Regions from separate parts of the Streptomyces sp. NPDC102441 genome, predicted to be linked through region 3. Evidence: riboswitches for the same ligand, from Rfam matches in the RefSeq annotation. Region 3 holds a riboswitch; each other region holds the start of a gene.
What was found. Region 3 has a riboswitch for cyclic di-AMP ahead of ACIREO_RS34395 (M23 family metallopeptidase). Riboswitches for the same ligand answer to the same signal wherever they lie in the genome.
Positions count from the first base shown of each region.

Region 1: linked by a shared signal. The riboswitch ahead of ACIREO_RS08340 (peptidoglycan DD-metalloendopeptidase family protein) and the one ahead of ACIREO_RS34395 (M23 family metallopeptidase) in region 3 are both predicted to bind cyclic di-AMP.
Region 2: linked by a shared signal. The riboswitch ahead of ACIREO_RS19930 (transglycosylase SLT domain-containing protein) and the one ahead of ACIREO_RS34395 (M23 family metallopeptidase) in region 3 are both predicted to bind cyclic di-AMP.
Region 4: linked by a shared signal. The riboswitch ahead of ACIREO_RS30205 (transglycosylase family protein) and the one ahead of ACIREO_RS34395 (M23 family metallopeptidase) in region 3 are both predicted to bind cyclic di-AMP.

Region 1 covers NZ_JBIWKH010000003.1:459,912-464,724, forward strand. Annotated here, with positions in the region: gene ACIREO_RS08325 (STM4012 family radical SAM protein) at 1-785, shown strand, start outside; gene ACIREO_RS08330 (STM4011 family radical SAM protein) at 800-1,717, shown strand; gene ACIREO_RS08335 (SGNH/GDSL hydrolase family protein) at 1,752-2,579, opposite strand; gene ACIREO_RS08340 (peptidoglycan DD-metalloendopeptidase family protein) at 2,744-3,649, opposite strand; cyclic di-AMP (ydaO/yuaA leader) riboswitch at 3,654-3,812, opposite strand; gene ACIREO_RS08345 (tyrosine-protein phosphatase) at 4,227-4,813, shown strand, end outside.
Region 2 covers NZ_JBIWKH010000008.1:331,631-336,443, forward strand. Annotated here, with positions in the region: gene ACIREO_RS19915 (flavodoxin family protein) at 14-466, shown strand; gene ACIREO_RS19920 (molybdopterin-binding protein) at 484-879, opposite strand; gene ACIREO_RS19925 (hypothetical protein) at 902-1,132, opposite strand; cyclic di-AMP (ydaO/yuaA leader) riboswitch at 1,489-1,674, shown strand; gene ACIREO_RS19930 (transglycosylase SLT domain-containing protein) at 1,679-2,548, shown strand; gene ACIREO_RS19935 (hypothetical protein) at 2,806-3,447, shown strand; partial or broken gene ACIREO_RS19940 (SIS domain-containing protein) at 3,512-4,402, opposite strand; gene ACIREO_RS19945 (MBL fold metallo-hydrolase) at 4,809-4,813, shown strand, end outside.
Region 3 covers NZ_JBIWKH010000020.1:18,839-23,651, forward strand. Annotated here, with positions in the region: gene ACIREO_RS34395 (M23 family metallopeptidase) at 206-1,246, opposite strand; cyclic di-AMP (ydaO/yuaA leader) riboswitch at 1,258-1,410, opposite strand; gene ACIREO_RS34400 (PP2C family protein-serine/threonine phosphatase) at 1,644-2,801, opposite strand; partial or broken gene ACIREO_RS34405 (TipAS antibiotic-recognition domain-containing protein) at 2,937-3,173, opposite strand; tRNA gene ACIREO_RS34410 (tRNA-Met) at 3,226-3,299, opposite strand; gene ACIREO_RS34415 (BBE domain-containing protein) at 3,388-3,753, shown strand; gene ACIREO_RS34420 (hypothetical protein) at 3,948-4,103, shown strand; gene ACIREO_RS34425 (hypothetical protein) at 4,172-4,393, shown strand; gene ACIREO_RS34430 (ABC transporter substrate-binding protein) at 4,422-4,813, opposite strand, start outside.
Region 4 covers NZ_JBIWKH010000015.1:173,850-178,662, reverse strand. Annotated here, with positions in the region: gene ACIREO_RS30220 (DUF501 domain-containing protein) at 1-450, opposite strand, end outside; gene ACIREO_RS30215 (septum formation initiator family protein) at 521-991, opposite strand; gene eno (phosphopyruvate hydratase) at 1,086-2,372, opposite strand; gene ACIREO_RS30205 (transglycosylase family protein) at 2,624-3,316, opposite strand; cyclic di-AMP (ydaO/yuaA leader) riboswitch at 3,317-3,488, opposite strand; gene ACIREO_RS30200 (transglycosylase family protein) at 3,777-4,769, opposite strand.

The DNA of each region.
Region 1 (4,813 bases), on a different contig from region 3:
TCGGCAGGATCCGCGACGCCCGCATCCCGGTCCTCAACATCGATCTGATCTACGGCATCGAGGGTCAGACCGAGGCGAGCTGGCGCACCTCGCTGGACGCCGCCCTGGCCTGGCGCCCGGAGGAGCTCTACCTCTACCCGCTGTATGTGCGCCCGCTGACCGGTCTCGGGCGGCTGGGCGCCGGGGCGGAGGTACCGGAAGGGCCGGACACCGCATGGGACGAACAGCGGCTGCGGCTGTACCGCGCGGGCCGCGACCATCTGCTGGCCCATGGCTACGAGCAGGTGTCGATGCGGATGTTCCGTCGCACGGACGCGCCGCACGCGGGCCCCGACGACTACGCCTGCCAGACCGACGGCATGATCGGGCTCGGCTGCGGGGCCCGCTCGTACACCTCCTCCCTGCACTACTCCTTCGACTACGCGGTGGAGATGCGGGAGATCCGGGGAATCATCGACGGATTCACCACCACCCGGGACTTCTCCCGGGCGGAGGTCGGCCGGTACGTCGACGACGGCGAGGCGCGCCGGCGCCACCTCCTCCAGTCGCTCCTCCAGGCCGAGGGAATGCGGTCCGCCGGGTACCGCGAGCGCTTCGGCACCGATCCGTTCGAGGACTTCCGAGCTGAGCTGGAGCTCTTCTCCGCGCGCGGCTGGCTGGACGCGTCGGCCGGGCCCGCACTGCTGCGTCTCTCCCCCGAGGGCCTGGCCCATTCCGACGCTCTGGGCCCGGAGCTGTTCTCCCCCGCGGTGCGGGCGGCGATGGCCGCGTACGAGGCGAAGTGAACGGGCCGGCGAGCATGGACCTGACGGTCCTCTACCGGGGCCCACTGGCCTCGTGCGACTACGACTGCCCCTACTGCCCGTTCGCCAAGCGACGGGACAGCGGGGAGCAGCTCCGGACCGACCGCGCGGCCCTGGAGCGGTTCACCGCGTGGGCCGCCGCGCAGACCGGTGACCGGTTGTCGGTGCTGTTCACCCCGTGGGGCGAGGGCCTGGTGCGGTCCTGGTACCGGAAGGCGATCGTCGAGCTGTCGCGGCTGGAACACGTCGGCCGGGTCGCCATCCAGACCAACCTCAGCGGCCGTACCGGCTGGCTGGCCGGGGCGGATCGCGACAAGGTCGCCCTGTGGTGCACGTACCACCCGGGCCAGACACCGTACGAGCGGTTCCTCGGCCGGTGCCGTGAGCTGACCGCCCTGGGGGTGCGGTACAGCGTCGGGGTGGTCGGTCTCGACGAGCATCTGGAGGAGGCCCGCCGGCTGCGGTCCGCGCTGCCGCCCGAGGTGTATCTCTGGGTCAACGCGGCTGAGGGGCACACCTACACGGACGAGCAGGCGGACCGCTGGACGGCTCTGGACCCGCTGTTCCCTTACAGCAGGAACCCGCACCGTTCGGCCGGACTGCCCTGCCGGACGGGCGAGTCGGTCATCTCGGTGGACGGTGACGGGACGGTGCGCCGCTGTCACTTCGTCCGCGCCGAGCTGGGCAATCTCTACGACGGCAGCTATCGCGACTCGCTCGGCCCACGCGGCTGTCCGCTCGATGTGTGCGACTGCCACATCGGCTATGTGCACCTGGAGTCACTGCCGTTGTACGACGTCTTCGCGGGTGGCGTGCTGGAGCGGATACCCGCCCGTCCGATGCGGGTGCCCGTATCGGACGGGGTCGTGTCCCCGGGTCCGGCCCGGCGTCCGCTTCCCTTCGTCAGCCGCTGACGAGAGGTCAGCCGCTGACGAAAGGCCGGCGGGGTCAGAGCGGCAGCAGATCGGGGCGCTTGGCCTCGACGTGGTCCCCGGAGGACTCCCCGCGCAGCCGGCGGCCGATCCACGGGACGAGATACTCACGCGCCCACTGGATGTCGTCGCGCCGTACCTCGAGCGTCCCGCGCTGTGCCTGCGGGGGCCACACCTGGTCGGGGTCGGTCGGCACATCGAGGCCCAGGACCTGGGCGGCGCGCAGCGCGACCCGGGTGTGGCCTTCCGCCGAGAGGTGCAGCCGGTCGTTGTCCCAGGCCCGCCTGTCCTGCACGGACCGCAGGGACCACAGGTCCAGCACCGGGCAGTCGTAGCGGTCGGCGATGGACCGGACGTGTGCGGTGAACATGGCGATCTTGCCCCGCAGGTGCTTGAGCACGGGGATGCCACGGGTGTCGAAGCCGGTGGTGACCATGACGGTGCCGACCGACTGTGCCAGCTCGGCGACCGCACGCTCGAAGCGTTCTGCCACGTCGTCCGGGTCGGAACCGGGACGGAGTATGTCGTTGCCGCCGGCGCAGAAGCTCACCAGATCAGGTGCCAGCTGCTTGGCGCGGGGGACCTGTTCCTCGACTATCTGGTCGAGGAGGCGTCCGCGTACGGCGAGATTGGCGTAACGGAAATTCCCGTGCGGGTCGTCCGCGGGGCCGACCACCGCATCGGGGACCGGGAGCTGGTCCGCGAGGAGGACGGCGAACCGGTCCGCCCAGCCGACGAGCGTCCCGCCGGGGCCGGGGTCGCCGACGCCCTCGGTGAAGCTGTCGCCAATCGCTGCGTACGACCCGATGATGCCTCGTTGTTTGTTTCTCGAATCGTCTGCCACAAGGGTTTATCTTGCACCTTCGATTGTGACCTACGCGACCGTAATAAGGGGTTGACGGGTGGTGAGAAAGACCACCCGGTCAGTTTTTGGTAAAGCCGGAATAAGGAGAGGGGCGGTGCACAGTCGCGCACCGCCCCTCTCCCCCGCCCTCAGGCGGGGTTGTCTCAGATGGAGACGCCGTGCGACCGCAGGTAGGCGATCGGGTCGACGTCCGAGCCGTAGCTCGGGCCGGTCCGGACCTCGAAGTGGAGGTGCGGGCCGGTGGAGTTGCCGGTGGTGCCGGAGAGGCCGATCTGCTGGCCGCCGGTGACGGTCTGGCCGGCCGAGACCTCGAGCGAGGACAGGTGCGCGTACTGGGAGTACATGCCGTCGCTGTGCTGGATGACGACCTCGTTGCCGTACGAGCCGCTCCAGCCGGCGGAGACCACGGTGCCCGGGCCGATGGACCGGACGCTGGTGCCGGAGGCCGCCTGGAAGTCGGAGCCGGTGTGATAGCCGCTGGACCAGCTGGCGCCCGAGGCGCGGTACTGCGTGGTGACGTCGGGGCTCTCGACCGGGGTGGCCCAGCCCGAGCTGTCGCTCTCCGACGCACCGGAGTCGGCGGTCTTCGCGGCGGTCTCCTCGGCCGGAGCAGCCGTCTTCTCGGCCGGGGCGGCCTTCTTCGCCGCCGACGGGGCGGACTTGGAGGGGGCGGACTCGGCGGAGCCGGACGCCTTGGCGCCGAGGGTCAGCTTCATGCCCGGGACGATCAGGCTCGGGTTCTCGCCGACGACGTCACGGTTGTCCTGGTACAGCTTCTGCCAGCCGCCCTTGACCTTCTTGTCCGCCGCGATCTTCGCCAGGTAGTCGCCGGAGACCACCGAGTAGGTCTTCGGGGCGCTCTTCGCCGCCGAGGCGGGGGCGCTGTGCGGGGCGGCGGACTCGGCTGCGGGCGCGGCCTGCTCTGCCGCGTGGGCGCCGGTGGCGCCGATCAGCGGGAGGGCGAGAACGGCGCCACCGGTCCCTGCGGCAAGGACGCCTCGGGAGATCGGGCCGGTCTTCGTACGACGGTGCTTGCCTTTTGTGGGCATGAGGATTTCCTCTCCGGCGCCTGCGAGGTGAGCTGTCGGGTTCGGGCTGGAGATGCCCGGCCGCGTGGTGCGCGACTTAACCCCGAGCCGTACCGGATCCCTCCGGCCGGCGGCCTACCTGGTTCCCCCGCTCCTGCCACACGTGAGTCGGTGCGGATTCCGGGCAGCGGCAGGATTAGGCGTTCCGTCCGGATTGACCGTGACCGTAAGCGAGCCGGGATGCCGCGAACAAGCGGCTGATTCCGAAGCGGAATCAGCGCTTCATTTACGCGCGGAATTCCCGTCACACTCCGTGGATTACGGATCTTGGCTTTCCGCACGGCGTCCGGAATACCCCTTGGCATCTTCACCACGCACCGTCACGGATATGATCCCGCTCACTCACCTGCCCCCATCTCCCGTACAAGCAGGGCATGTTTCATCAAATACACCAATACGGACATCGCGGAACCGTCGCTCCATCCAAGAAATCGGGACCACGACGACCGAGACGGTTGGCCGATGCAGCCATGTCGTATCGTCGCGGGCGTGCCCCCGTCGGCGAGCGGCGCCGACGCCCGACACTCCAGGAGCCCTTGTGACGCAGCTGCCAGAGGTCCCGCCGGTCGGCCCTGAGCCGACGGACGTCGAACTGACCGGTGTCCGCAACTTCCGCGACGTCGGCGGGCTTCCGACCATCGACGGACGCGCCGTGCGGTACGGGCGCCTCTACCGCAGCGGCCACCTCGCCCACGCCACCGAGGCCGACGCCGCCTTCCTCTCCGGGCTCGGCCTGCACACGGTCTTCGACTTCCGTAACGCGGCCGACCACAAGCTCGACGGTCTCGACGTGGAGCTGCCCGGCGTCCGGAATGTCAGCATTCCTCTCTCCGACCCGGCGGACGGCGCGGAGTTCTGGCGGCTGGTGCGCGACGGGAACATCCAGCAGCTGCGCTCGATCCTGGCAGACGGCAAGGGCACGGCGAGGATGGTCGCCTCGTACCGCTCGATCATCAAGGACCGCACCGCCGAACACAGCCGTGTGCTCCACGCGCTGGCCGAGGACAGCGTGCCGGCGTTGATGCACTGCGCGGCGGGCAAGGACCGGGCCGGCCTCTCGGTCGCGGTCTCACTGCTCGCGGTCGGCGTCGAGAAGGAGGCGATCGAGGCCGACTACCTCAAGTC
Region 2 (4,813 bases), on a different contig from region 3:
TAGGTTCTGGGGCGTGGCCACTCTGCTGATCGTGCATCACACGCCCTCGCCCAACTGCCAGGCACTGTTCGAAGCGGTGGTCTCCGGTGCGACGGCTCAAGACATCGAAGGCGTCCGGGTCGTGCGGCGGGCGGCGCTCTCCGCCACGGCGTCCGATGTGCTCGCGGCCGACGGCTATCTCCTCGGCACCCCGGCGAACCTCGGGTACATGTCCGGGGCCCTGAAGCACTTCTTCGACCAGGTCTACTACCCGTGCCTGGACGGGACGAAGGGCCGGCCCTTCGGCTACTACGTGCACGGCGGCAACGACGTCACCGGCGCGGTGCGGGGCATCGAGACGATCACGACGGGCCTCGGATGGCGTCGTACGGCCGACGCCGTGACCGTCACCGGTGAGCCGGGCAAGGCCGACACCGAGGCGTGCTGGGAACTGGGGGCCACCGTCGCCGCCGGACTGATGGACTGACAGGCCCAGTCGCCGTGTCAGATGCGGTCGATGTGCACGCTGGTCGACTTCACGCGGGCCGTGGCCTGCATGCCGACCTCCAGCCCCAGCTCCTCCACGGCTTCCCGGGTCAGCAGTGAGACGAGCCGGTGCGGGCCCGCCTGGATCTCGACCTGGGCCGCCACGTCACCGAGCTTCACCGCGGTGACGATGCCGGGAAAGGCGTTACGCGCCGAGGTGTAGGGGGCCTCCTCGTCGACGGGGGAAGCCTGGCCGACCTCGATCGAGAACGCGGCCAGATCACGGCCGTCGATGAGGCGGCGCCCGCTCCCGTCGCGATGGGTGGCGACCCGGCCGGCGTCCGCCCAGCGGCGTGCGGTGTCGGGGCTCACGCCGAGGAGACGGGCCGCCTGCCCGATGGTGTAGGTCTGCATCTGCCACACAGTACGTAACCGCTCAGTGCGGCTTCCAGCTGAGCTTGCCGCCACCCACCCAGCGGACGGTGGCCGGGTCCTCGAGGTCATGGACCGGAATGTCGGCCGCGGCGGCGGCGATCAGCACATCCGTCATGCCGGTCGCGCTTCCGATCACCTCTCCGTCGATCTCCACGATGCGGAAGGGCGGGTCCCCGGGCTGGACGGGCAGGACGGTGATCCGGGGGGCCGGGGTGCGAGGACTTCGAGTCATGGACGGATCGGTTCCACGCGGACACTCCCGGTATGCCCCTGGGTATCGGCTGTGAGCCGTATGCCCGTTTTGAGATATTTTTTGAAATTAATCCCGTAATCCATAAAAGGCCATTTCGTGTGACCTGGGGGCTTCGCTCAGGCGCAAATCGCCCGAATCGGACTCCGTGACCAGGGTCACCTTATGCCTTGCGGACGCGGGGACGCGGCAGTCGGTTCCCTTCTGTGCCAAGAGAAATGGGTGACGTGATGTGCGGTGGATTACATGAATTCACGAGAATTGATCTTGCGAATGAATTGTGATCATCGCGCCAGGCTTGTTCCTTTCCCTATTTCTCGCCTACGGTCACCATCACTCCGGGCGGAACGCCGAATCCTGCCGCCGCCCGGTTACCCGACCACTTCTCGTACGGCAGGAGCGGGGGACCCAAGTAAGCGCCGACCCGGTTTCCGGAGCGGCTCGGGGTGAAGTCGCATTCGTATGCGGCCGGGCATCTCCAGCTCGAACCCGACAGCTCACTTCGCAGGCGACGGAGAGGAATTCAGCATGCCCGAAAACGGTAAGCACCGTCGTTCCAGGACCAGTTCACTGACTCGCGGCATCATCGCCGTGACCACGGGCGGAGCCGCTCTGGCCCTCCCCGTGATCGGCGCGACGAGCGCCTTCGCGGCCCCGGCCCAGCCGGCCGCCGTCGAAAAGGCCGCGACGTCGACTGCCGCGACCGGCAAGGGAATTGCCGCGCAGAAGTCCGAGTCCGCCACCTATTCCGTGATCTTGGGTGACACACTCGCGAAGATCGCACGCGAGCATTCCGTGAACGGTGGCTGGAAGGCCCTGTACGAGGGCAACCAGAAGGTTGTCGGCGGAAACCCCGACCTGATTCACCCCGGCCTGAAGCTGACCATTGGTGGCAAGGCCGAGAACAAGTCGGCGGACAAGGCCGAGAGCAAGTCGGCGGACAAGGCCTCCGCTTCGTCCGACCGTGCCGAGAAGAGCGGTGACCGCGCCGACCGTTCGGAGCGCACGAGCACCTCCATCGCCGCAGAGGGTGCGCCCGCCGCCGAGGCCGCTCCTGCCGCCGAGTCGGTCTCGTACACGAACGACCTCGACGGCTGGATCAAGGAGTCGCTCGCCGTCATGGCCGAGCACGGCATCCCCGGCAGCTACGAGGGCATCCACCGCAACATCATCCGCGAGTCCGCGGGCAACCCCCAGGCCATCAACGACTGGGACATCAACGCGATCAACGGCGTCCCGTCCAAGGGTCTGCTGCAGGTCATCGACCCGACCTTCCAGGCCTACCACGTGGACGGCACATCGACCGACAGCTACGACCCGGTCGCCAACATCACGGCCGCGTGCAACTACGCGGCGGACAAGTACGGCTCCATCGACAACGTCTTCGGGGCCTACTGAGCCTTGCCGAGGCGGAACCGCTGACGCACGGGCGTGTGACAGACGGACAGAAGTGACGGGTGGTGCGGGTTCGGCGGAACCCGCACCACCCGTCGTCCGTTTTCCGGCACGGCACGGCACGGCACGGCACGGCACGGCACGGCACGGCACGGCGGCACGCGTCCGGAGGCCCCGCTCGGCGGCGTCACGGCCGCCGACAGGCCGGGAGAAGTCCCGGTGACTGGTCTCGTACAGGTTCGTCGTCCATACTGCCCGCCGTGGAGCAGCGCATAGATTCGAACAACAAGCCCGAGTTCGCCGCGGGGACAGACCCGGCGTACATCCCCGGCCTGACGGCCCCTGTCCCCGCGCGGACGGAGGCGGAGGAGGAAGCGGAGAAGGCGGCTCCCCAGGAGCCCGGAGAGGCCCGGGAGACCCAGGAGGCCGGGGCCGTGGACGCGGCCGACACGGAGGCGGTCGTGGACGAATCCGCGGCGGCCGGCGATGCGGCGGCCGAAGACGACGGGGCGGCAGCCGAAGCCGACGATGCCGCCGGGCAGGACGACGCGGCCCCGGCGGACGGGGACGCCCCGGAGGCCGAGGAGGCCGATGCCGTGCCCGGGGACGCCGATGGCGAGAGCGGCCCCGTCTTCGAGGTCAGCGACCGGCGTGGATCCATCAGGGTGGACGCCGATGGCGTCCGCTTCCGGCTCGACGACCAGGAGGCGGAGTTCGACTGGACCGAGATCGGCGCCGTCGAGACCAAGACCGGGCGCTTCGGACGCAGGTTCACCGTGACGGTCCATCTGTCGAGCCGCCGGTGGTTCAACGCCGAGGTCGAGGCCGGGGCCCGGAGCGACCTGAAGACATGGACGGCGGAGCTCGACGAGGCGCTGGACGCCTACTTCGAAGAGGCCTGACCTCCAAGGTCACCGCTGCGCACCGGGCCGGTCCTCGGCCCGGTGCGCGGTATGCCGTGACGCTTCAGGCTCCTGCGGCCGTGCCGAGCACGACCGACCGGGTCAGATGGCGCGGCAGGTCGGGGTCGAGGTCACGGGCCACCGCGCGGGCGATCGCCAGCCGCTGGACCCGGACCAGGTCGGCCGGCGGGTCCAGTCCGCTCCACCCAGCGCGCCCCGGTCGCCAGCACCTGTTCCCGCAGCCCTTCCGGGGCGGAGCCGAACATCCAGGTCGCCGTTCCGGCCGAGGCGATACTGATGGGGCCGTGGCGGTATTCCATGGCCGGATACGACTCCGTCCAGGACAGGGACGCCTCCTTCATCTTGAGTGCCGCCTCGTTGGCCGGCCCGACCGTCCACCCGCGCCCCAGGAAGCTGAACCGGGTGCAGCCGACGAGCCCTTCGGGCAGCGGCTCCGCCAGCGCGGTCTCCGCGTCCCGTACGACGTCCTCGGTGTGCAGCCCGAGACGGGCGCGGAACGGCGTCAGCGCGGTGGTCGTGAACATCGTCCGGATGACGGACCGCTCGTCGGCGAAGTCGAGGACGACCACGTCGTCGGCCGTGCCATCACCGGGGTGCGCGGGTCGGCGGTCACGGCGACGGTCCGGGTGGTGCCCCGCAACCGGGACAGCAGGCCGAGCACCTCCGTGGTCGTTCCCGACCGTGTCAGTGCGACGACCCGGTCGTAGGTGCGCCCGAAGGGGAACTCCGAGGCGGCGTACGCGTCCGGCTCGCCCTGCCCCGAGTCCTCGCGGAGCGAGGCGTAGGCCTGGGCCATGTAATACGACGTTCCGCAGCCGACGACGGCGATGCGCTCGCCGGTGCCGGGCAGGGCCGTCTTCCGGTCGGCGGCGACGTCCGCGGCGCGGCGCCAGCACTCGGGCTGGCCGGCTGTCTCGGTCTCGACATGCGACAGGTCCGCACTCCGCTTCCGCTGCTAGGCGTATCTGGTGGGAAGGGGATGGATGAAAACGACGCCCACGTGTTCAATTCTGCATGTTGGATGGGGTATTCGAGCAAGAACAAGCAAAGTGTTCACGCCTCCGTAATCCAAGGAGCATCGGTTTTCGGCCATGCTCGGTGGGTAGTCGACCCCATCCGGTTCTGTGGTGGCCGTGTGGGTATCCGTCGCGCGGCGGGGACTCGGTGGCCGACATCCCGCGCATCAGGCGGAAAATCCCCCGTGATGACCCTCCGGGGCGACCCCGGACGGTCACCGGTCGGTGGTGAGAGGCCTCGGTGAGGGGTGATTTTGCGCCATCGGGTCCGCATGTTGGCCGAGTTCGAACGCGCGCCCGGATCCCGGTCGGCATAATCAGCCCATGTC
Region 3 (4,813 bases):
CGGCTGAAGCGACTATTCCGGTTCGCCTGGGGCCCGGCGGGGCTCCGCCCGTCGGCGTCGCGTGCCGCACAGCCCGACGGGCCCGGACCGACGGCCGGGACCGACGGCCCTGACGTCGGGGGGTGTGCGTCAGGGCCGCCGGGGTTCCGGTGCGCCGGGCACGACGTCAGGGCTCGCGCGTACCGGCGTCAGGGGCTCGCCGGGATCAGATCGAGAGGCCCTTGCCGCGCAGCCAGCTCATCGGGTCGATGCCGGAGCCGTCCGCGGTGTGGATCTCCAGGTGGAGGTGCGGGCCGGTGACGTTGCCGGTGGCGCCGACACGGCCGATGGTCTCGCCGGTGGTGACCTTCTGGCCGGCGGTGACGTCCATCGAGGACTGGTGGCAGTACCAGACCTCCGTGCCGTCGTCGAGCTCCAGGACCGTGCGGTAGCCGTACGAGCCGGACCAGCCGGCCGACTTCACGGTGCCGCCGTGCACGGCCTTGACCGGCGTGCCGGTCGGAGCCGCGAAGTCCAGCCCGGTGTGGTAGCCGGACGACCACATCGAACCGGCCTGGCCGAAGGTCGAGGTGATGGTGTACGAGGAGGTCGGGATGGCGTAGCCGGCGGCGAGCTTGGCGAGGCGCTCGGCCTCGGCCTTCTTCTTCGCCGCCTCTTCGGCCGCCTTCTTCTTCGCGGCGGCCTTCGCCTCGGCCTCGCTCTGCTGCTTCGCCGCCTCGGCAGCGGCGGCCTCGGCCGCCGCCTTCTCCTCCGCGGCCTTGGCCTCGGCGTCGGCTCCGGCCTGCTGCTGCTCGGCCTGCTGGAGGATGCGGGCGCGGAGCGCCTCGCCGGCGTCGGTGGTGCCCTTCTCGGCCTCGGCGGCGGTGATGCCCGCACTGGTCAGCGGGGCGGACGCGGCGACCGTCTCGTGGTCCGAGCCGGCGTCGTCGGACATGAACGCGCCTACGCCGGGAAGGGACTTGGCGTCGGGAAGATTGTCCGCGATGGAATCGGGAAGAGAGATGGAGACCGGGGGCTTGCTCTGCGCGGTGGCCATGCCACCCGCACCGACGGCCGCGATGACGCCGACGCCGAGGACGGTGGAGCTACGGGCGAGACCGCGCTGCTTGGCTACGCGGTGCCGGCCGCGTACGGGACGGACGGACTCCTCGGTGGGGTTCCATTCATCCCATGTCCTGTCCTCATCACCGAAGCTGTCGGTCCTGAAGGATGACGGGGCCTCGGGGGCAGGCTTGTTGGACGCCACGTGGGCGCACTCCTTTCCTTCCTTCTCGCCTACCGGGTTAGCTGACGGGTTCGGAGCAGGAAGGTCTCCTACGGGCCCCTTCGCCTCTCGCGAGACACAGGTGTCCGATTCACCCCATGTAGGTGGTTCCCCGGTTCCCTTGCGGAATTCGGCGCTGCGCGCGGCGTCGTCTCTGGCGACGACAGGTACAACCGCGCTGCGTTATCGAACGTTAATAGACACCCGGGTCCGATTCCAAGCTGTTCCAGCAGATCAGTCACCACTCTGGCCTGGACTTTCAGGGACCGAACGGTCGCAAACGGGCGAGTTGAGCGGCACTTGCCCGGTAGCCAGTTTCTGACGGTGCGTCAAATGTTATGCGGAGCGAGGTCCTTCGACTACCGACCGTCGCGACCGGTCATCCACGATCCCGCCCCACGATCTTCACCGTCGTCCGCCGCGCCTGCTGGCCCGGCGCGGGTCGGCCGACCGCGAGGAGCGCCAGGTCGTCCGTCGACCGGCCCCCGGTGTGCAGCCGTACGTCGTCGGTGAGCGCGGACAGCAGTTCGTCGGGCCCCGGGAAGAGTCGCCCGCGCAGCCGGGCCGCCGGATCGTAGAAGACGCCCTTCGCGTCCCGCGCCTCGGAGAGCCCGTCGGTGAACGCGAGGAACATCGACCCGGCCGGCAGCGTCCACTCGTCCGACCGGTCGGGCCAGGCCCCCAGCCCCATGCCGAGCGGCAGGGCGGGCACCGACGGAGCCAGCACGTCCAGCGCCCCGTCCGCGTGCAGCACGAGCGGCTCGGGGTGCCCGCGGTTGATGATCCTCAGGGTGTCCGAGCCGGCCGGGATCTCGGCGAGGACAGCGGTGACGAACCCCTCCATGGAGTCCAGCCCACCCCGCCTGGAGCTCTCGCGGGCCAGCGCCCGCTCCAGACGCTGCACGACCCCCTCCAGCGACCGCTCCTGCTCGGCGGCCTCCCGGAACGCCCCGATCACGACGGCAACCGCCGCCACCGCGTCAAGCCCCTTGCCCCGTACGTCCCCGAGGACCAGGCGCACCCCGTACGGGGTGTCCGCGACGGCGAACAGGTCTCCGCCGACGAACTCGTCGGCCTGGGCTGCCTCGTACCGTGCCGCGACCAGCAGCCCGCCGATCCGGTCCTCGGGCGTCGGGAGCACCGCACGCATCGCGGTCTCCGCGATGACCCTGGCCGAGGCCAGCTGCTCGGTCCTGCGGCTCACGACGCGGTTGATGACGAGGGAGAACGCGGTGACGGTGCACAGGGTGAGCAGGTCGGTGAGCGGAACGACGTCACCGAGCGCGCCGTCCGAGATCCGGATGGCGAGGGCCACGAGGATCGCGGCCCCCCCGACACGGATGGTGCCGGCCATCGAGAAGAACGGGGCCGCGATCAGCGAGGCGGCGGCGAAGAGCGGCACAGCGGTGACCTCGGCAGGCGTCACGAGGTCGAGGACCAGGCCGGCACAGATCATCAGAGCGGGCAGCACTCGCACGAACCGCCGGGAACGGGCGTTCCCCACAACGCTTCCCCGCCGTCCGTCCCGCTTCCCCACCTGTGCGCTCCTGCCCGGTCCACCCACGGGTGCGGACGGTACCGCGCCCCACCCAGGCTGGCCGGAGCCGCGCCGAACGGCGACTCGTCATCGGCCAAAGGGAGGAGCGCGCCGGAGCCCCCTGCCCTCCGTCGGTCAGTCGGAGAGCCGGTGCTGCGCGTAGATCGTCAGTGCGTCCCGTACGAAGACGGCAGTTCCGTCCCCGTGGCGATCGTAGTTCCTCCCGAAGCGAAGATCGGCGACATACATCTCCCCGATGCCGGTCACATACGCGCGCGTGGGCTTCATGGTCACCGAAAGCCACTCGCAGTGCCGTCGCGCGATGTCCTGCACCTCCTCGCCGCCCGCCTCCAGGCCGGCGGACCGATGACGGCATACGACTGAGGCCCGGATCCTTGGAAGGATCCGGGCCTCAGTCTTTCAGTAGCGGGGACAGGATTTGAACCTGCGACCTCTGGGTTATGAGCCCAGCGAGCTACCGAGCTGCTCCACCCCGCGCCGTTGTGATTGCAACTCTACGGCATCCGGGACGGTGCTCCGACCACTTATGGCCGCCCCCCGTGACAGGGGGCCCCGAACCCCCGACATGACGCCTCAACACAGGGCGCTCATCCCGGAGTTGGCACCGCACCCACGCAGGGGAACACCTCAGCTGGGCCGAACCCACGCCCTTGAGGCGCTCCGGTCGGGCGTCATCGCCGGCATCGACCCCGCCCCGGCCAGGGCCGCGGCTCTGCGGGAATGGGCCGTACGCTACTGGGAGGCCCTGCACCCGCACTCCACGGGCGGCGGCTACGTGAACTTCCTGGGCACCGGCGAGTCCGAGGGCCGGGTCCGGGCCACCTACCGCGGCCACCACGACCGCCTCGCGGAGATCAAGCGGTCCTACGACCCGCACAACCTCTTCCACGCAAACCAGAACATCGAGCCCGCACCGGCACACCGACCGTGACGCCGGGGTCGCAATACCGAGGGAAAGCCGTGCTGGGAGGGTTACAGTCTGCATGCACCGCAGATGTCCGGAAGCCCCCGGAGCGGCGCGGCACCGGTAGCGGCATCGCCGTACCGGTCGGGACCGGTCCGGCATGTACCGCAGTGATTCGGTCACGGGGCTCTCACCGCACACCTACGTACAGGACACCTGAGATGACCGACACCCCTGCCCGCACGACCCAGCGGCACTCCGACGGCGCGTCCACGGCGACCGCCGACACGGGCACCGCGGCTCCGCGGCCCACACCGCAGTACGCGGGCCTGTTCATCGAGCCCGACCTGCCGCCGGTCGCCGACGAACCCGAATGACCGGGCGGCCACCGGCCCGGGTGACCGGCACCGAGTGACCGGTCCGGCCGCGCGGTCGTTGGGAGACCATGCGCATCCGTATCGGCGTGGTCGTCCTCGCAGTGGTCCTGCTGATCGCCGCGTACATCTCGAACATCCCGTCCGAGGCCGAGACCGAGGCGGCCTGCCGGCGGGCCCTCGACAACACGTCGACGTGGGCCGAACGGCCGGACGTCTGTCTGGACGTGCCCACGGAGACCTACCGGACGTTCCTCCTGATGTACGAGCTGCGGGAGGAGGGCCTGGACTGAGGGGAGGGGCGGGCCCGGGGTCCGTCCGTCAGCCCAGCTGTTCCTTCCACTCCGCCTGGGCGGCGTCGAGGTCCTCGGCGAACGTGTCCAGGAAGTCCTTGGCGCTCATCTTGCCGAGCAGCACCTTCTGGAAGCCCGATTCGCTGTCGGCCTTGGAGAGGGTGTTCCAGTCCGGCAGGTAGTACGGCAGCTGGACGATCCTGGTCCTGCCCGAGAACAGCGCCTCGGCGCCGAGCTGGGTGGTCTCGGACTTGTCGAGCCAGGGGTCCTCGGCGGCCTCCTTGTTGGCCGGGATCAGGCCGGCGGACTCGCTGAACTTGGAGTTCGAGGCGTGCGACGCGGCGAACTCGATGAACTTCCAGGCCGCCGCCTTGTTCTCGGACGACTTCAGCAGGCCGAGGCCCGAGACCGGGTTGGAGA
Region 4 (4,813 bases), on a different contig from region 3:
CAGCGGGTTCACTCCGGGGCCCGCCGCCAGCGAGTGGCCGACCAGGACGTGCAGGCACTTCACCCGGTCCGGCATGCCGCCCGCGCTCGGGAAGCCCTCCAGGACCTCGATGGCGTCACGGCGCGCGAGGTAGTCCTCGTGCGCGGCCCGGTAGGCGGCGGCCAGCTCCGGATCCGTCGTGAGCCGCTCGGTCATCTCCTTCATGACCCCGTTGGCCTCCAGCGTGCCGATCGCGGAGGCCGCACGCGGGCAGGTCAGGTAGTACGTCGTCGGGAACGGCGTGCCGTCCTCCAGACGGGGCTGCGTCTCGACCACGTCCGGGTTGCCGCACGGGCAGCGGTGCGCGATGGCGCGCAGCCCTCGCGGCGGCCGGCCGAGCTGGAGCTCGAACGCGGCGATGTCCGCAGCGGTGGGCGTGGTGGATTCGGTCTGCGGAGGGGGCGTGTCCATGCCTGCCTTGAATGTCATCGGTCGGACTGTATGAATCGGTACGGGGAGAAGACCCTGCGCCGGTACGGGATCACTCGCGGTCCGCGCTGTCGACGCCGTCCCAGAGGTTCGAGTGCCAGGGCCGCCCGGTCGCACCCGGATCACCCTGGCGGACCTCTGCCGCGTCCGGGTCGATCACCGTGTAGCCGGTCTCGCCGGGCAGCACGTAGTGGAGGTGCTGGCGTGCCAGACGGCGGATGTACGCGTCGTCCTTGAGCCGCGCCTTCTCGTCGCGCAGCTCCTCGGTCCGCTCGTGCGCCTCCCGCGAGAGCCTCTCCTGGTCGGCGATCTGGTCGCGCTGGGAGATGTACTGCCGCATGGGATACGCGAGGGCGACCACCAGGGAGCAGACGATCAGCGCCAGGAACGCCGCCCGCCCGGTGAGCCGTGAGCGGCGGGCCTGGCGGCGGCTCTGCGACCGGTAGACACGGGCCGCCGTCTGCTCACCGAGCAGCCGCAGCCTGGTCGTGGTGGAGAACCGGTCGCGCTCCTTCCCGGCCATGTCTCACGCCTCCCCGTTACGCACGTCCGTCCCCGCACACGGTACGGGACCGGATGCGGGGACGGACGGAGGCTGGTGCTCCGGACTCGGGCTGTCAGCCCTCGTAGCGGAACCGCGGGAACGCCGAACGCCCGGCGTACACCGCGGCGTCGTCGAGGATCTCCTCGATGCGCAGCAGCTGGTTGTACTTGGCGACGCGGTCCGAGCGGGCCGGGGCACCGGACTTGATCTGGCCACAGTTCACGGCGACGGCGAGGTCGGCGATGGTGACGTCCTCGGTCTCACCGGAGCGGTGGGACATCATGCACTTGAGGCCGTTGCGCTGGGCCAGCTCGACGGCGTCCAGGGCCTCGGTCAGCGAACCGATCTGGTTGACCTTGACGAGCAGGGCGTTGGCCGAACCCTCCTCGATACCGCGGGAGAGGCGCTCGGGGTTGGTGACGAACAGGTCGTCGCCGACGATCTGCACCTTGGAGCCGAGCCGCTCGGTGATCGTCTTCCAGCCCGCCCAGTCGTCCTCGTACAGCGGGTCCTCGATGGAGACCACCGGGTACGCGGAGACGAGCTCCTCGTAGTACTCGGTCATCTCGGCGGCCGTGCGGGACTTGCCCTCGAACTCGTAGACGCCGTCCTTGTAGAACTCGGACGCGGCGGCGTCGATCGCGACCGCGATGTCACGGCCCGGGACGTAACCGGCCTTCTCGATGGCCTCGATGATGAGGTCGAGGGCGGCACGGTTGGACTCGAGGTCGGGGGCGAAGCCGCCCTCGTCACCGAGACCGGTGGACAGGCCCTTTTCCTTCAGGACCTTCTTCAGCGTGTGGTAGACCTCCGAGCCCCAGCGAACGGCCTCGGAGAAGGACTCGGCGCCGATCGGCGCGATCATGAACTCCTGGATGTCCACGTTGGAGTCGGCGTGCGAGCCGCCGTTCACGATGTTCATCATCGGCACGGGCAGCAGGTGCGCGTTCGGACCGCCGAGGTAGCGGAACAGCGGGAGGTCGGACGCCTCGGACGCGGCGTGCGCCACGGCCAGCGAGACACCGAGGATGGCGTTGGCGCCGAGGGAGCCCTTGTTCTCGGTCGCGTCCAGGTCGAACATCGCCTGGTCGATGAGGCGCTGCTCGGTGGCGTCGTAACCGACGAGCTCCGGGCCGATCTGCTCGATCACGGCGAGGACGGCCTTCTCGACGCCCTTGCCCATGTAACGGTTGGGGTCGCCGTCGCGAAGCTCAATGGCCTCGAACGCGCCGGTGGAGGCGCCGGACGGAACAGCAGCACGTCCCGTGCTGCCGTCGTCGAGGCCAACCTCGACCTCGACCGTGGGGTTACCCCGGGAGTCGAGGATTTCCCTGGCTACGACGACGTCGATGGACGGCACGAGGCATCTCCTTCTGGGATCTGACACTGGTTGTGCAGGGTCACTGTGGCCTTGCGCCACGAGCCTAACCGGCTCGGCACGCTCCGTCGGCCGTCCGCCCGCCTCCCGGGACGAAAAAGGACCCAAGAGCCCGCATTACGGGCAAATCTCTGCACCCGCCGGGGCCGGACACGACTCCGGCCCGGCGCACGGGGGGTCGGCGCGCCGGGCCGGAGCCTCCGGGGCAGGAGGAGGACCCCGGTGCTTTACGACTACTTCAGGTGGAGCTGCTGACCCGGGAAGATCAGGTCGGCTTCGTCGACGATGTCGCCGTTCAGCTTGAACAGCTTCTCCCAGCCGCCCTTGACCTTCTTCGTGTCAGCGATCTTGCTGAGGGTGTCCCCGGCCTTCACCTTGTACTCGCCGTCACCCTTCTCGACCTTCTTGCCGGTCGGGGTGGTGACGGTCTTCTCGGGGGCCGTGCGCTTCTCGCTGCGCGTGGTGGGCTGCTCGGCCTTGCGCTCCGGCGTGGCCTGCGGGGCCGTGTCGCCGTTCTTCTCCGAGCCGGTGTCGACACCCGGGTCCACACCGTCGTTCGACAGCCCGCCGGCACCGGCGCAGGCCCAGGCGCCCGGGCCCTGCAGGTCGAGGAGCTTCTCGGCGGCGGCTATCTGCTGGTCCTTGCTGGCCAGGTCCGCGCGGGAGGCGTACTGCGTACCGCCGGCGGCAGCCCAGCTGGACGCCGAGAACTGCAGCCCGCCGTAGTAGCCGTTGCCGGTGTTGATGGACCAGTTGCCGCCCGACTCGCACTGGGCGACGGCGTCCCAGGTGTCGACGGAGGCGGCGGAGGCGCCCGTGGCGCCCATCAGCGGTACGACGACGGCGGCACCGGTGACACCGGCCAGGGTGGCGACACGGGCGGCCTTGGACGGGCGACGGTGCTTGCCCTTGCTGGAAAGCAGCATGGTTCTCCTCACCGACGCCTACGAGGTGAGCTGTCGGGTTCGGGCCTGTGAGTTGCCCGGCCGCCCTCACTCTCGGACGACTTCACCCCTAGCCGTACCTCGACCCGTCTTCCGACGGCCGGGTCCGGCGCTTACCTGGGTCCCCCGCTCCTGCCTACGGCGCTTTACGCGTCGTTCCCTTCGGCCGACGGCAGGATTCGGCGTGACGGTCGAAGGTGCCCGCGGTGCGAGCGGCTCCGACCGTAAACACACGCAACCCCCACATTCAAAGATGGACATAACGACCAATCAGCCCGTAACGGCCCGATGTGGAGGGTCGTTTTCGCAGGTCGGAGCCAATATGGACGGACCGGGCGCACCGGGCGCACCAGTTGAAGCAAAGAGACCCATGTCTCACTTACGCATAAGTGGACATAGGCCTCTGAACTGCCCCCGTTTTCGGGGTGTTTTCCCGCTTTGATCAGTTGGTGCCGGCGGTCTCCGCCTTGGCGCCCTTCGCGTCCGACCTGAGGTCGAGGACCTGGCCGGGAAGGATCAGATCCGGGTCGGAGCCCAGCTCGCCCTTGTTGGCCTCGTAGAGGCCGGTCCAGCCACCGACGAGCCCCTGCGCGTCGGCGATCGCCCAGAGGTTGTCGCCCTCGCGGACGGTGTACGTCCCCTCCGCGCCCTGCCGCGCCTCGGATTCGCCGCGCGAGGCGTGCCGGCCGGAGTCGCGCCCGTCGCCCTGATTCGGCCCGGTGGTCGCCTCGGGGGCCGGCGTGCCGCGGTGCTTGCCGGCCGTCGTGCCGTCCTCCTCCGGGACACCGGAGGTCTCGGAGGCCTCGGGGGACGGAGTGGCGGACGGCGACGTGCCGGTCTCGTCGCCCTCGTCCGCCGCGCCGTCCTTGCCGGCCTCGCCCTTCGCGTCGGAGTCGTCGGAGCCGTCGGAGCCGTCCTCCGAGCCATCCTCCGAGCCGTCCTTGCCCTCAGCCGTGTCCGCCGCGTCCGACGCCTCCGGCGAGGGGGTCTCGGACGGGGTCGCGCTTTCCGAGGGCTCCGCCGACGGCTCGCCGCCCGGGTCGACGCCGGGCAGCCCCTCGTCCAGGGCGAGCCCGGAGATCACCGAGCAGCTGGCCCACGCCTGGGGGCCCTTGTCGTCCAGGATCTTCTCCGCGACCTCGATCTGCTGCGAGCGGCTGGCGAGGTCGGCACGGGGCGCGTACGCCGTGCCGCCGTAGGCCGACCAGGTGTCCTCGGAGAGCTGCAGGCCGCCGTAGTGGCCGTTGCCGAGGTCGGCACTCCACATGCCGCCGCTCTCGCATTCGGCGACCCGGTCCCAGGTCGACGCGTCAGCGGCCTGAGCGCCCCCGGCACTGAGCAGCGGGATGGCAATGGCCGATCCGGTGACGCCTGCGGCGACGACGATGGCGGGTGCCTGGCGAGGGCGACGGTGTCTGCCGGTCGCGGAGCCCATGGGATTGCCTTCCGTGTGACTGACATGTGACGGGTGAGTCGAAC